Regions from separate parts of the Qipengyuania sp. NPDC077563 genome, predicted to be linked through region 2. Evidence: predicted binding sites of a transcription regulator. Region 2 holds the regulator's gene; each other region holds the start of a gene.
The links. Region 2 encodes LexA, which represses DNA repair genes until DNA is damaged. Its sites were predicted from a motif close to GTTCCNCNCTTGTTCT; they were not measured.

Region 1 (5,279 bases), on a different contig from region 2:
CGTAAGCGCAAGGCCGAGAACTTTGACCGCGGATTTCTTTTTCTTTTCTGCCGCTTCGGCCATGCAAGAGCGTCCTTCCGTTTATCGTATTTTTTGCGACACTAGCGCCTGGATAGAGAAAGGAACAGGCGCAATGGGAGTTCCTTAGCCGCAGCCAGATGGCGATGAACGTATGTCGTTATAGAGGGGGCAAAATACTCACGGCTGGCTGAACCGGCGCTTGCCGCTTTGGCCTGTGGGGCGATGCTCCGTCAGGACCAAGTTATGGTCATCCACTCTAAGCGAAGAAGACCGCTGCGTATTGCGGCACGAGGAAGCCTTGCGTGCTTCCAGCGGAAGGCTTAACCGCGCTGTCATGGCCGAAAACAGACTTCCCGAAGCCGGCGACCGGATCGCCAAGCTGCTCGCCCGCGCGGGCGTAGCAAGCCGCCGAGAGATCGAGCGGATGATCGCCGACGGGCGTGTTTCGCTCAACGGCAAGGTGCTCGACACGCCGGCGATCAAGCTGGAGAGCCTTCGCGGCGTGAGTGTCGACGGCAAGCCCGTGGGTGAAGCCGAGGCGACGCGGCTGTTCGCCTTTCACAAACCGTCGGGCCTCATCACGGCCGAACACGATCCCAAGGGACGGCCGACAATCTATACCGCGCTGCGCAATGCCCTGCCAAAGGATGCCGGCAGGGTGATGCCGGTGGGCCGCCTCGACTTCAACACCGAGGGGCTGCTGCTGCTCACCAATGACGGCGAAATGAAGCGCGCGATGGAGCTGCCGTCGACCGGCGTACCGCGCACCTACCGTGCCCGGGCATTCGGCGACATAACCCAAGCGCAGCTGGACGAAATGATCGAAGGCGTCGAGATCGACGGGATCCGCTACGGCCAGGTCGAGGCCAATCTCGAACGCGGGTCGGGCCGCAACCGCTGGATCGAAATGACTTTGCGCGAAGGGAAGAACCGCGAAGTCCGCAGGATTCTTGAGCATCTCGGCCTTGAGGTGAACCGCTTGCTACGCATCGGCTACGGCCCATTCCATCTGGGCGATCTGCCCCGCGGGCAGGCGGTCGAGATCAAGCGCGGCGATGTCGAGGGGTTCAAGCGGGAGCTGGCGCGCGGAGGCCGTTCGTGAGGATCATTGCTGGCGACTGGCGCGGCCGCAAGATCGTCGCGCCCAGGGGAGACCTCACGCGCCCGACATCGGACCGCACGCGCGAGACTCTGTTCAGCATGCTGGCCAGTCGCCTCGGCAGCTTTGACGACATCTCGGTGGTCGATCTGTTCGCCGGATCCGGCGCGCTGGGCCTCGAAGCTCTGTCGCGCGGCGCAGCCTCCTGCCTCTTCGTCGAGCAGGAAAGCGAGGCGGTGAAGGCGATCAGAGCCAATATCGACACTTTCGATGCACGAACCCGGACCCAGGTCCAGCAAGGCTCGGTCATGGCCCTCCCCCCTGCAAAAATGCCGCATGATCTGATCCTGCTCGATCCGCCCTACGACACCGGCGCCGGTCAGGTCGCTCTCGACCGCATGTCGCGGCTCGGCTGGATCGGCAGCGCCAGTTGGATCGCATTGGAAACCCGCAAAGACGAAGGCATTGCGGTCAAGGCATTGGAGATCGAAAGCGAGCGGGTCGTCGGCAAGGCAAAGCTCACGCTGTTACGACTGAAAGACTAGCCCCCACAAAGAAAGGGCGGGACCGCATATGCAGCCCCGCCTACTCCTTTTTTGCAGATCATTCTGCGAACCTACATGTAGGATTAGTTGTTCGGACGTGTTGCCGGAAGCGGCTCGTTAATTTCGCTTGCTGGACGACCCGGCCAATATTCGAGCGGGCGGTTTACGCCTGCACCGCGCTTGCCTGCTTCCCACGCATTAATGCAATTATCCTGTTCGTCGGCCGAACAGATCGGGAGGTCTCCGGTCGGAGGACCTGCGTCCGCCGGCGTCGATTGGACGACTTCGCTGCTCACGAAGCGCGGGGACATGGAACTGGCAGATGCTGCCGAGGTTCTGGCGGTCGCGGCGGTGCTGGAATTGTTCATGCCTGACATTTGGGCGCTGATCTGCTGCCAAGCCATCGTGCGCTGTTCCGGAGTCATTTCGTAGATGCGCACACGCTGGGGATCGGTGAGCACCCACCACGCTTCGGTCTGAGTCGGCTCCAGGGTCCAGTAATATTCCTGAACGTCGCTGGGCCACGCATCGTAAGCGCCACGGCGGTCTACTGGCCATCCTTCGTACATCGTGGTCTGGGCGTCGGTAAGAACATAGGCCTCACCATCTGCAGTGACAGCCATATCTTGGGCAATTGCGGGGGCGGCAGCAAAAGCAAGGGCTGCGGCGCTGGCAAAAATAATGTTTCTCATAATCTAGTCTCCTGACGTTGACCTTGAGCCTAGTACGCAGCGGGACAGGTGATTGTTCCGAAGACGTCCCCCGGGGGTTGTACAGCGAGGCTGCGTTCCCTAGTTGTTCTGACATAATGCCAGACCTATCGACCCCGCTCGAAAACGCCGGAAATGCCGACGTTCCAGCCTATGCCGCTACCCTGAACGAGCCGCAGAAACAGGCTGTGCTGACTACTGAAGGCCCGGTCCTGATGCTGGCGGGGGCTGGCACTGGCAAGACCGCCGCGCTCACCGCCCGGCTGGCGCATCTGATTGCCACCCGCAGGGCTTGGCCGAGCGAAATTCTCTGCGTCACATTTACCAACAAGGCCGCGCGCGAGATGCGCGAACGCGTGGGCCGCCATATCGGCGATGCGGTCGAAGGCATGCCCTGGCTCGGCACCTTCCATTCGATCGGTGCAAGGATGCTGCGCCGCCATGCCGAGATCGTGGGCCTGCAAAGCAATTACACCATCATCGATACCGATGATCAGCTGCGCCTGCTGAAGCAGCTCATCCAGGAACAGGATCTGGATGAAAAACGCTGGCCTGCCCGCCAGCTGGCCGGTCTGATCGATCGCTGGAAGAACCGCGGGCTCAATCCGGGCGATCTCGATGCGGTGGAAAACGAAGCCTATGCCAACGGGCGCGGGGCGCAGTTCTACAAGCTTTACCAGGACCGGCTGAAAGCGCTGAACGCCTGCGATTTCGGCGACCTGCTGCTGCATATGCTCAACATCTTCCGCCAGCATCACGATGTGCTGGCGCAGTATCAGCAGCGTTTCAAATACATCCTGGTGGACGAATATCAGGACACCAATCAGGTGCAGTATTTGTGGCTGCGCCTGCTGGCACAGGCGCACAAGAATATCTGCGTGGTGGGCGACGATGATCAGTCGATCTATTCCTGGCGCGGGGCCGAAGTGGCCAATATCCTGAAGTTCGAAAAGGATTTTCCCGGCGCGGCGGTCATCAAGCTGGAACAGAACTACCGGTCGACACCGCAAATCCTGGCGGCGGCTTCCGGCCTGATCGATGCCAACAGCGAACGGCTGGGCAAGACGCTGTGGACCGAACTGCCCGCCGGAGAAAAGGTGCGGGTTGTCGGCATCTGGGACGGCCCGGAAGAGGCCCGCCGGGTGGGCGAGGCGATAGAACGGCTGGAAAGCGAAGGCGCTCCGCTCGATCAGGTAGCCATTCTGGTGCGCGCCCAGTACCAGACCCGCGAGTTCGAAGACCGCTTCATTCAGATCGGCCTCAATTACCGCATCGTCGGCGGCTTCCGCTTTTACGAGCGCGCCGAAATTCGCGACGCCCTCGCCTATCTGCGCACAATCGCCCAGCCAGCAGACGATCTGGCGTTCGAAAGGATATACAACCAGCCTAAGCGCGGGCTCGGCGCCAAGACGCTCGAAGCGATGCGCCGCCACGCCCGCCGCACGCAGCAACCGCTCGCGGCCGCGTCGCTTGATCTCGCCGATAGCGATGAACTGCCTGCCCGCGCGCGCAACACTCTGGTCGGCCTGCTGAGCCAGTTCGTCCACTGGCGCGAAATGGCAGAAAAGGTCACCCCATCCGAATTGCTGCGCACGGTTCTGGTGGAAAGCGGTTACGAAGAAATGCTGCAGAAAGATCGCAGCGCGGAAAGCGCCGGGCGGCTGGAAAACCTGTCCGAGCTTGCGCGGGCGATGGAAGAGTACGAAACGCTCACCGATTTCCTCGAACATGTCAGCCTGGTGATGGACAATGACCGCGCCGACGATGGCGAAAAGGTCACCATCATGACCATGCACGCCGCGAAGGGGCTGGAGTTCGATCACGTGTTTCTGCCCGGATGGGAAGAAGGCGTTTTCCCGAGCCAGCGGGCAATCGACGAAGGCGGGCTCGCCAGTCTCGAGGAAGAACGACGGCTTGCCTATGTCGCGATCACTCGCGCCAAGCGCCGCTGTACCATTTTCCACGCCGCGAACCGGCGCATCTATGGGCAATGGACCAGCTCCATACCCAGCAGGTTCATCGGCGAACTGCCGAATGAACATGTGGAAAGCGAAACCACGATGAGCGGAGGTGCTTCCCTGTGGCGCGCGAACTGGACCGAAACCGAAGATCCCTTCGCCCACGTTTCAACCGCACGTCCGGACCGCAGCACGGCGCGCGGGCCCGGCTGGCAGCGCGCACTGGCAAGTGGCTATGAGACAGCGCCTAAAAGATTGGCGGAATCGGGGAAAAGCGCGGCGAGTTTCGCGGCAAAACCCCGCACCGATGTCAGCATCGGTGCGCGGGTGTTTCACGATAAATTCGGCTACGGCATCGTCACCGATCAGGAAGGCAACAAGCTGGAAATCGAATTCGAAAAGTCCGGCACGAAGCGGGTTCTAGACAGCTTCGTCACGCTCGCCACCGACTAAGCGGCAAGCCTTTTGCCCTGATCTCCTGAATTGATTTCTGAGGCAGAATTTCTGCGCCTTAAAGCGCGGAAACGTCCAGGAAGCTTGGGCGCGGGCCGTTCCATTCGCCCGGCGCGGTTGGGCCGTCATCGCGATCGTTGTCCCGGTAAGAACGCTTCGCCTTCTTTTCCGGTTCGCTATCCCGGCTGCGGCGCGACCTGGCGGGCGCTTCTTCCGAATCGCCGCGCTTTTCCCTGACGGGCTTTTCCTTCGGCGCTTCGACCAGTTCGACGCGGACGTCCTTCTTGCCGAAGACGGCAATCGGGGTCTCGGTCAGCTTTTCGACATTCTGGATCGCTTCGGCGTCTTCGCCGGTCACGAAGGTGAATGCGCGGCCTTTGGCCCCTGCCCGCCCCGTACGGCCGATCCGATGTACGTAATCGTCAGGGTGCCAGGGCGTGTCGAAATTGAAGACGTGGCTTACGCCCTTCACATCCAGTCCGCGCGCCGCGAC
Region 2 (5,279 bases):
CGATCGTGCTGCTTTTGTGGCCGGAATCATTGGTGGGCCCGAGCTTCCAGATGAGTTTTGCAGCGGTTATCGCGATCGTGGCGCTCCACAATGCTGGTCCGGTGCGCGATTTCCTGGCTTCGCGGGAGGAGAGTTGGATAAGGCGACTGGGCAGGCGGATGGTGATGCTTTTCGTTACCGGTCTGGTGATCGAGATCGCGCTTACGCCGATAGTCCTCTTCCACTTCCACCGCGCCGGACTTTACGGTGCGTTTGCCAATGTCATCGCCATTCCGCTTGTGACCTTCGTGTCGATGCCGCTGATTGCGGTGGCCTTGCTCCTCGACCTGCTCGGTGCAGGCGCTCCTGCCTGGTGGCTCGCCGGCCAGTCACTCGATCTCCTTCTCTCCATAGCGCATCTGACTGCATCGCAGCCGGGAGCAGTAAAGCTGGTGCCTCATATCGGCCTTCCGGCGGTGATCTTCTTTGTGGCCGGAGGTTTGTGGCTGGCGCTGTGGCGGGGAAGGGCGCGGCTTGCAGGATTTGGTCCGGTCCTGGTCGGGTCCTTTCTACTGGTGACGACAGCTGCGCCCGACATACTCGTGGCGCGTGATGGCGGCGATGTCGGTCTGGTGGGCGAAAACGGACGGCTGTTCGTACTGCGGGACAAGCCCGGATCCTATGCCCAGGACAATCTGGTCGAGCTTGCCGGTACGGAGGCCGCGCCGATCGATCTGGAGCGGTGGCCGGGAGCGCGTTGCAGCCCGGATTTCTGCAGTCTCCCCGTGCAAAAGGGCGAAAGGAGCTGGTTCGTCCTGATCTCCCGCAGCCGCGAACTGATCGATGAGCGTGCACTCGCCGCGGCTTGCGAGAGGGCGGATATTGTCATTTCGGAACGGTGGCTGCCGAGAAGTTGCAGGCCCAAATGGCTGAAATCAGACCGCCGCTTTCTCGAGCGTAGCGGGGGGCTGGCCATCTATCTCGACAAGGGCGAAATCGAGACGGTCGCGCAGGGACAGGGCAGCCATGGATGGTGGAAAGGGGCGAGTGGCGGTTAGGCCCGCCCGCCGCCCCATTCCCGGCAGGATCAGTGATAGCGGCGCAAAAGGCCCGCAAGCTTGCCCTGAACCTGGACCCGGCCAGCCTCGTAGACCTGCGGTTCATAGCTGCCGTTTGCAGGATCGAGGCGCACCATGGTGCCTTCCTTGCGCAGGTATTTGAGCGTCGCTTCCTCATTATCGACCAGAGCGACCACGATTTCACCGTCACGCGCGGTTTCGGTCCGCTTCACGAGGGCGAAATCGCCATCGAAAATGCCCGCTTCGATCATGGAATCGCCGCTGACTTCGAGGGCGTAGTGATCGCCGGGGCCGAGCAGGGCGGCCGGGACCGGCATGGAGGACTGGCCTTCGATCGCTTCGATCGGGGCGCCGGCCGCGATGCGTCCGTGAAGCGGAACCTCGATGATGTCGTTGGCCGGTTCGGGCGCGACCGGCTTGGCGGCGTGCGCGGCAACGACGGAATCATTTGCAGCAGGCTGGGCAGGCGATGCGGGAGCCCGCACCGTGCCGGTCACCGAGTTTTCTGGCAGCTTGATGATTTCCAGCGCGCGGGCCCGGTTGGGCAGGCGGCGGATGAAACCGCGTTCTTCAAGCGCGGAAATCAGGCGATGCACGCCGGACTTGCTCTTGAGATCGAGCGCTTCCTTCATCTCTTCGAAAGAGGGCGAAATGCCGGTCTCTTCCAGCTTTTCCTGAATGAAGCGGATCAGCTCGTGCTGCTTGGCAGTCAGCATCGGAAAACTCCCATGTTCCTGTTCACAACCCTGTGAACGAATGTGGAACAATTAGGCAACCGATTTTCACAAGTCAAGCAATACGGCCATTTTCGAGACAGTTGGGGAGAACAGCTGTTCCCCTTTCAGTCCTCCGCGTTCCATTCGCCCGACTTGCCGCCGGTCTTGGACAGCAGGCGCACGCCGCCGATCACCATTGCCCGGTCGATCGCCTTGCCCATGTCGTAGAGCGTGAGGAGGGCGATCCCGGCAGCGGTCATCGCTTCCATTTCCACCCCCGTCTTGCCGGTGAGCGAGGCGCTCGCCACCACGCGGATCGCATCGTCTTCCCGCTCGAACTCCACGGTCACGCTTTCCAGCCCGAGCGGATGGCACAGCGGAATCAGATCGCCCGTTTTCTTGGCAGCCATGATCCCGGCGATCCGCGCGGTGGCGAGGGCATCGCCCTTCGCCGTGGCCCCGGCCATGATCGCGTCGAGCGCTTCGGCATTCATGCGGATACGCCCTTCGGCCACCGCCAGCCGCGCGGTTTCGCGCTTGCCGCCGACATCGACCATATGCGCCGCGCCCTTATCGTCGAGATGGGTGAGTTTGTTCATGTAGCGAACCTGCAAGCTGAAGGATGGAGCGCCTGGAGCACAGTCCTGGAGCTAAAAACCCCGGATTGCGGGAAGGGATTGCCGGACATGTGCATGCCCGACCTATGACGCGGCCAGACCGTGTAGGACAGTGTTAATTGCCGGTCAGGAGCCGGCGGGTGGCCGCCTCGACATCGTCCTGCCGCATGAGACTTTCGCCGACGAGGAAGCTGCGCACACCGGCATCGGCCAGACGCTGGCAATCCTCATGCGTGAAAATGCCGCTTTCCCCGACCAGCATGGCGTCCGCAGGCGCCAATGCGGCGAGTTCTTCCGTCGTGGCAAGATTGGTTTCGAAGGTCTTGAGATTGCGGTTGTTTACACCCAGAAGACGTGACTTCAATCCGGCTGCCCGCTCCATCTCGGCGGCATCGTGCACTTCGACGAGGACGTCCATACCCCGCTCGAAAGCCGCGGCCTCGATCTCGGCCATCTGCGTGTCTTCCAGCGCGGCGACGATGATGAGAATGGCATCCGCGCCCAGCGCCCGCGCTTCGGCGACTTGCCAGGGATCGACCATGAAATCCTTGCGCAGCACGGGAAGCGCGCAGGCTGCACGGGCGGCGACGAGATAGTCCTCATGGCCCTGGAAATAGGGCGCATCGGTCAACACGGAGAGGCAGGCGGCACCGCCTGCAGCATAGGCCTGCGCATGGTCGGCGGGCTGGAAGTCGGGGCGGATGAGGCCCTTGGACGGCGAGGCTTTCTTGATCTCCGCGATCAGGCCGAAGCCGGTCTGCTGCGCGTCTTCCAGCGCGCGATGAAAACCGCGCGGCGCGCCCTGTTCGCGGGCAATCCCGTCGAGGACAGAGAGGCTGCGCTGCGCCCTGCGCGCGGCGACTTCTTCGCGCTTGGTCGCGCAGATCTGTTCAAGCTTGTTCATTTGGCCAGTGCGATCCAGTCGATCAGCAATTGTCTTGCCCGCCCGCTGTCGAGAGCTTCGGCCGCCATCTGCGCACCCTCCGCCCAGTCTTCGGTCTTGCCGGCAACGATCAGCGTGGCGGCAGCATTGAAGAGCACCGCATCGCGATAGGGCCCGGGCGCGCCCATCAGCAGCGCTTCGAGCGCCTTGGCGTTATAGGCCGGATCGCCGCCACGGATCGCCTCTACCGGGGAATGAGGCAGATTGGCCTGGACCGCGACGACGCGCCGCATTTCGAAATCATGGCCGGTAACGTCGGCCAGTTCGTTGCCGCCCGCGAGGCTGAGTTCGTCGAGCCCCTCGTCGCCCGAGGCGATAAAGGTTCGCTCCGTACCCAGCCGCGCCTTGGCCCGGGCATAGATCGGCACATAGGCCGGGCGTGCGATGCCGATCAGCTGTCGGGTCACGCCCGCGGGATTGGAGAGCGGCCCCATCAGGTTGAAGATGGTGCGCACGCCCAGTTTCTGCCGGATGGGCTGGATACGGCCCATCGCCGGATGGTGGTTCTTGGCGAAAAGGAAGCAAATTCCCAGGTTGTTCAGTGTCTTCTCGGCGGTTCTTCCCGCCGCTTCCATATCGAGACCTAGCGCCTCCAGCGTATCGGCAGCGCCCGATTTGGAACTGGCGGCCCGGTTGCCATGCTTCGCAACAGGCACGCCGCACGCCGCCACCACCAGGCTGACTGCCGTCGAGACGTTGAGTGTGTGGTGACCGTCACCGCCGGTGCCGCAGCAATCGATCGTGCCGTCAGGCGCGGGCACCGGTATCAACCGGTCGCGCAGGGCGCGCGCAGCCCCGGCAATCTCTTCCGAGGTCTCGCTGCGGGCCGACATATCGACCAGAAAGCGGCCGATTTCCTCGTCGCCTACTTCGCCGTCGAGGATCCAGCCGAAGATCTCATGCGCATTGTCTTCGGTGAGGTGCGTGTCCGCCGAGGGAAGCTGTCTGCTCATGCCGGCACCTTGGCATCCACGCCGCAGATCGCAAGGAAGTTGGCCAGCAGGGCGTGGCCATGTTCGGTGGCGATACTTTCGGGATGGAACTGGACGCCGTGGATGGGCAGGCTTTCATGCCGGAAGCCCATCACGCTCGACCCGTCGAGACCGGGCGTCTCGCTGGTGGCGTTGACGATCAGGCAGTCAGGAATATCCTCCACCACCAGCGAGTGATAGCGGGTGGCGGTGTAGGGCGAGGGCAGCTTTGCGAAAACGCCGCTGCCGTCATGCGTCAGATCGCTGGTCTTGCCGTGCATCAGTCCGCCGCGCACCACCTTGCCGCCGAAATGCTGCCCGATCGACTGATGGCCGAGGCACACCCCGAGCAGGGGCTTTTCCGCCTTGGCACACGCGGCGACCAGATCGAGGCTGACCCCGGCTTCATTCGGCGTGCAGGGGCCGGGCGAGATGAGATAGCCCGCCGCATCCTTCGCGATGGCCTCTTCAGCAGTGATGGCATCGTTGCGCACGACATCGACCTCGGCCCCCAGTTCCATAAGATAATGGACCAGGTTGAAGGTGAAGCTGTCGTAATTGTCGACGACGAGGATCGATCTGTTGGCGGTCATGTCCTGCGGTGATTGGGCGTGAGCGGCGCAGCTTTCAAGCAAGGAAAGCTGCCGCGATCATCACCCCTCCTTGCCAGCGAGCTTGTCGGTCGCGCGGACGAGGCCGTCGATGATGCCCGGTTCGCTGGCGGCATGGCCCGCATCCTGGACGATCCACAGTTCCGCTTCGGGCCAGACCTTCTTCAGCGCCCATGCCGAGGTGGGCGGGGTGCAGATGTCGTGGCGGCCCTGCACGATGATGCCGGGGATATGCTTGATGCGATCCGCATTCTTGAGCAGCTGCGCTTCCTCGAGGAAGAAATCCTGCAGGAAGAACTTGGCGCAGATGCGGGCGAAGGGCACTGCCTTCGACGGATCGGCGAAGGTGTCGAGCAGGTCCTC
Region 3 (5,279 bases), 650 kb from region 2:
GCCCCAAGCCGGATTTCGCTCTTTCAAGGAGCGGTCGAACGCCAAGTTGGATGGAGCAGTTTCCACACCTTCTTCCAAGTACGGGCCATAGAGTATAATTGGAGCGGCCTCTGTAAGGTATTTCGAGCATCCTCTGAACAGCCCGACAGTCGCTTTCCAATCGCTTATGTGGATCATATTGATGCAAACGCAGGCATCATATTTGCGATAACCTACTGATTTTCCGTTGTAACAACTGTCAGAATGCATTTTGATGCAAACAAGCGCATCAGCACCTTTTACCGGCTAGTTGGACATGCGGGCATCCAGTTGCAGTGGCTCGAGCAGGTTGGGAAGCCCTGCCTCCTTTGCCCATGCCGCGGCAGATGCGAGTGCTTCCAGATCGGGATCGGTTGGCTGCCAGCGGATCGAAGCGAAACGATGCGCCATGAAGACAGCATGTTCGCCGGTGCCGCTGGCGATTTCGAGTACCAGGCCGCTTTTCGGCAGTTCCTTGTCCAGAACTTCCGCAATGGGTTGCGAATTACGAGCGACAGCGGGAGAAACACGCTTCACGCGGTCATCCCCTTGGTATCCGAATATTGCTTCTCACTCCACCCTTTCTCGCTCGCCGTTCACGTATGATCAGCCACAAAAGAAGGCCGAATGGACCAGCAAGGAAAGTCGCGAGAAGGATGGGGGCCTGCACCCAGCGTCCAAAAGCCTTCGCATCGGCATCGCGGGCTATCCAGATGCCGACAAAGAGGTCGAACGCCAGGTAATGTATCCATCCGATCGTGACCCCGGCGTCTGTTTCGAAGATGGAACGTACTCCCTCGATCGAACCGAAATCCATGCCTGAATCGCTTCCGCCGGATGTCTGGAGCACTCCGCTGAGAATGCCCGCCAAGGCGGCAGTATAGGCGAAGCTAAGCAGGCCAGCGCCGAGATAAAGTGCAGCCGAAAGAAGGGCGGGCCAACGAGGCAGAAGTATCAGGCCAGCCCACATGATCAATGCGAGCAGATTAGCTGCTGAGAAAAGACTGTCCCACATAGCGATCCCCCTCAGGTCTCGACCAACGCGGGGAGCGAGTGTGCCGCCCGCATGATTGCATCGTTGTCATGGACAAACCGCCCCCTTGCCGCACGCTTCGCCAGCGACACAGCGGCTTTTGCGACCAATTCGGCATCGATGCCGCGATACTGGCGATATTTGCCATGCATCAGAAGGTTCGCGATCGGAGATACGGCGATGCCCATCCTCTCAGCTGTGCGGCGATCGTTGTCGCGCCTTCCGAGAAGAAGTCCGGGGCGAAGAATATCGAGCCGGTTGAAACGCAGGCGGGTGAGGTCCCGCTCCACTTCGCCTTTCACCCGAAGATAGAAGGTCTTCGAGGCAGGGTCCGCGCCAACCGAACTTACATGGACGAAGCGTTCCACTCCGTTATCCAGCGCCGCTTTCGCAGTATTCAATACGAGTTCCTGATCCACCGCGCGAAATGCCGCCTCATCTTCGCACGCCTTTTTCCACGTGGTTCCCAGCGTGCAGATCACCGCCTTGGGCCTGAGGGCTTCGAATATTTCAGACCACTTGCACGGATCGGCGACGAAATATTCGATCCTGATGCCATGCGGGAGATTGGCCTCCCGCCGGGCAACTGCCTGAATACGGACGTCTTCCCGGCCCACACAGGCTTCGAGAACCTTGCCGCCAACCAGTCCGGTCGCCCCAACAAGACAGATCCGCAGGGCGTCAGACATTCGAGAGACCTTCCGGCGCGCGCCCATAGATCTTGCGGCACTGGTCGATCGCGAAACGGTCGGTCATGCCCGCGATAAAATCGGCGATGTGGCGACTTTTCTCCGGTTCGCGGGTGGGTAATCTTTCGAACCAGTCGTCGGGCATGGTGCTGGGATCCTGCTGATAGGCGACGAATAGCCGTGCGACGACGTCGCGCGCCTTTTCCGCCGTGGCGATCTGTTCCGCGTGGTAATAGAGGCGATCATACATGAATTTCTTAAGGCGACGCTCTTCATCAGCCAGATCGGGCGAAAATCCGGCCAGCTGACGATCCGCGCCACGGATCTGCGCAATCTCGCCCATCCCCGACACATTCGCGCGGGTATGGTTGATGACGTCGTTGACCATCAGCCCGATCTGGCTTCGGATAAGTTCGCGCAGCTGGATGTCCCGCGTCACATGCGGGAAGCGCCGCTCGACCTTGCGGAATTGGTCGGCGAGGAAATCGAGCTCCATCAGGTCGTCGAGATCGAGAAAGCCTGCCCTCAGGCCATCGTCGATATCGTGGTTGTCATAGGCAATGTCGTCGGCAACCGCTGCAACCTGCGCCTCGAGCGAAGGCCATTTACCCAGCTCCAGCGGGAACGCCCGGTCGACTTCGGCCAGCGCCCAGTTCTGCGTTGCGACCGGGCCATTGTGCTTTGCCATGCCTTCCAGCATTTCCCAGGTCAGGTTCAGCCCGACGCGGTCGGGATAGGGGCTTTCCAGACGTGCGAGCGTGCGAATGCCGTGGGCGTTATGATCATAGCCGCCAGCATGGCTCATGGCTTCTTCCAGCGCTTTCTCCCCGGCATGGCCGAATGGCGGATGGCCGATGTCATGCGCCAGGCAAAGCGCCTCGGTCAGATCCTCGTCCAGCCCGAGTTCGCGGGCGATGACCCGCCCGATCTGCGCCACCTCTATGCTGTGGGTGAGGCGGGTGCGATAGTGATCGCCGTCCGGAGCGACGAACACCTGGGTCTTTGAGCGCAGCCTGCGGAAGGCGATCGAATGGATGATCCGGTCGCGATCGCGCTGGAATTCGCTGCGCGGTCCGCGCGCGCCATCGCGGTCTTCGGCGAATTCGCGTCCGCGCGATGAGGCGGGATCGGCGGCGTAAGGGGCTTTGTGCATGTGCGAGGGGGCTTAGGTCACCCGATTCCCCGCGACAACGTGAACGAAAAGCGAACCTTCCCGCTTTTCGGCAGGAAGGTTCACACGATCGAGCAAAAGCGTAGGCCTAGCCGAAGATCCAGTCGGTCGCGGCGCGGCAGTGGATGTCGGTGGAATCGAACACCGGCAGCACATTGGCATCGGTATCGACGACCAGTTCGAGTTCGGTGCAGGCCAGCACGATGGCATCGGCCCCCTGCTTGTCCTTCATGGTAATCACGCTCTTGAGCGCGCGTTCGGCATCGCGCGTCACCCGGCCGAGCATCAGCTCCTTGTAGATGATGCCATCGACCAGTTCGACATCGCCCGGATCGGGCGGCAGCAGATCAACGCCGTGCGAGACCAGCCGCTGGCGATACCAGCTTTCGGTCATCACGTAGCGCGTGCCCAGCAGCGCGGCGCTTTCGCAATTCGCCTCGGCCATCGCTTCGCCCACCGCATCGGCGATGTGGATCACCGGGATCGAGATGCCTTCGGCCACGCGGTCATAGACCTTGTGCATGGTGTTGGCCGCGATCACGAGCCCTTCGGCACCCGCCGCTTCCAGCTTGCGGGCGCTTTCGACCAGGATCGAGGCGACCCCGTCCCAGTCATCGGAGTTCTTAGCCGCGGCGATCCGCGAATAGTCCAGACTTTCAATGACCAAGGGCGCGCTGGCCATGGGCTGTGCCCGTTGCTGGACCAGCTTGTTGATGCGTTCGTAATAGGCGCGGGTGGAAATCCAGCTCATCCCGCCGATGAGACCCAATGTGCGCAAAGTCCGCGCTCCCTTCAATTAAGTTTTGCCGCCCCCTGTGCGGCCCCTCATGTTCAAGGGCTTAGAACGGGCTCGGCACCTGCCGGTTCCGTGATTGGCAGATCGGGCGGAACAAGCGCTTCGGGAAGCCAGATGGCAAGATCGGTGGCGCTGCGTTCCGCCGCCTCTTCCATCGGCAGGTGCCCGACGCCGTCATAGGCCACCAGCGTGGAGCGCGGCAGATGCTCATCGTACCACAGGGCGGCCTTGTAAGGGATCAGCGCATCCTCCTTCCCCCAGATGATCAGCGTGGGCACGCGGACCCGCGCCACATCCTGCGGATCGAAGCTGCTGCGGGCCGTCCCGAACCGTTTGCGGGTCGCGCCGCGATTGCCCGGATATCGCGCCAATTCCCAATAGCGATCTATGGCGGCATCGGTGACGACGGCCTGATTGTACACGCTCTGGCGCAGGCTCTTGGCGACCAAGCTGCGCGGCAGCAGCTGGCTCATCACGTCGCCCACCACCGGCACGCCTGCCAGCGTGAAGGCGATATTGCCGCCCCCTTCCCGCTCTACCGGGGCGCCTGCGGCATCGACCAGCACCAGTGCATCCAGCCGCCAAGGCTTGGCGATGGCATAGGCCATGGCGATGCCGCCGCCCATCGAATTGCCCGCCAGCGTGAAGGTATCGACGCCCAGCTTGGCGGTCACCGCATCGATGTCCGCGCCGAAGGCTTCGGGGCTATAGTCATCGTCGGGCGCGGGGCCGGTCAGCCCGTGGCCGCGCTGGTCGAACCGGATCACGCGGTAATCCGCCTTCAGCATGTCGGCCCATTCCTGCCACGTATGCAGATCGGAGTTCGATCCGTGAAGCAGCACGATCACCGGTGCATCGCGCGGGCCTTCATCGCGCACATGGATCGCCCGGCCATCGCCCACCGGGATGAACTGCGACGGGGCGGCGCCGTATTTGGCGCGCATCGCCGCCGGGTCGGTATCGGGTACGCGGAAGGCCAGCACGGCCACCGCCAGCACCCCGAGGAGAATCAGCAGCCCCCGCCAGACCCACTTCATAGACCCCCTCCCCGTTCAGCTTGAGCCATCCATTCCTGAAGGATGGAGCGCCTGGAGCACAGTCCAGGGGATAAAATCCCCACTGCGCATCGGGCGCCCCCATGGCATGGCTCGGTCATCCTCATGGCGCCAGGATAGGCGAATTGGTCCCGAGTAGGAAAGGGCCGAGACGGCCTTTGCCCCCGCGCGATGCCGTTCTCGCGATCCCTTGGCCGTTGCCGGTCTAGCGGGCCGCGAAGGAACAGATCGCCGCAGAGGTGCCGACGACCTCGATCGCTTCGGGATCGTCTACCCGGCGCAGCCGCTCGAGAAATTCGGCCATGGTCAGCGGCACTTCGCTCTCGCCCTCGCGGGCCTGCAAATTCTCCAGCTTGCGCAGCTGGTTGAGCGAAAGGCGTTCCGACAGGCGCTGGCCCATGCAGGCGGCCACCGGCTGGGGGATGCCCTTGTCGACCAGCGTGGTTTCGATCCTGTCGGAGGTGACCTGTTCCACCCCGCCGAGCGCGCCCCACAGAAACAGGCCGCCGATCGCGAG

Region 1: ACI2I1_RS00205 (ATP-dependent helicase) is a predicted target of LexA. The motif match lies at 2,452-2,467, and genes of this name have one in related genera.
Region 3: ACI2I1_RS06965 (deoxyguanosinetriphosphate triphosphohydrolase) is a predicted target of LexA. The motif match lies at 2,934-2,949, and genes of this name have one in related genera.

What each region holds. Positions count from the first base shown of each region.
Region 1 covers NZ_JBJDPC010000001.1:33,787-39,065, forward strand. Annotated here, with positions in the region: gene ACI2I1_RS00185 (AmpG family muropeptide MFS transporter) at 1-63, opposite strand, end outside; gene ACI2I1_RS00190 (pseudouridine synthase) at 356-1,123, shown strand; gene rsmD (16S rRNA (guanine(966)-N(2))-methyltransferase RsmD) at 1,120-1,665, shown strand; gene ACI2I1_RS00200 (hypothetical protein) at 1,749-2,357, opposite strand; gene ACI2I1_RS00205 (ATP-dependent helicase) at 2,474-4,786, shown strand; gene ACI2I1_RS00210 (DEAD/DEAH box helicase) at 4,845-5,279, opposite strand, start outside.
Region 2 covers NZ_JBJDPC010000002.1:885,627-890,905, forward strand. Annotated here, with positions in the region: gene ACI2I1_RS10290 (ComEC/Rec2 family competence protein) at 1-1,037, shown strand, start outside; gene lexA (transcriptional repressor LexA) at 1,067-1,774, opposite strand; gene moaC (cyclic pyranopterin monophosphate synthase MoaC) at 1,900-2,373, opposite strand; gene trpC (indole-3-glycerol phosphate synthase TrpC) at 2,507-3,295, opposite strand; gene trpD (anthranilate phosphoribosyltransferase) at 3,292-4,287, opposite strand; gene ACI2I1_RS10315 (anthranilate synthase component II) at 4,284-4,898, opposite strand; gene pip (prolyl aminopeptidase) at 4,959-5,279, opposite strand, start outside.
Region 3 covers NZ_JBJDPC010000002.1:237,821-243,099, reverse strand. Annotated here, with positions in the region: partial or broken gene ACI2I1_RS06980 (DUF938 domain-containing protein) at 1-555, opposite strand, end outside; gene ACI2I1_RS06975 (ABA4-like family protein) at 560-1,033, opposite strand; gene ACI2I1_RS06970 (NAD(P)H-binding protein) at 1,045-1,740, opposite strand; gene ACI2I1_RS06965 (deoxyguanosinetriphosphate triphosphohydrolase) at 1,733-2,893, opposite strand; gene ACI2I1_RS06960 (aspartate/glutamate racemase family protein) at 3,000-3,689, opposite strand; gene ACI2I1_RS06955 (alpha/beta fold hydrolase) at 3,743-4,744, opposite strand; gene ACI2I1_RS06950 (hypothetical protein) at 4,968-5,279, opposite strand, start outside.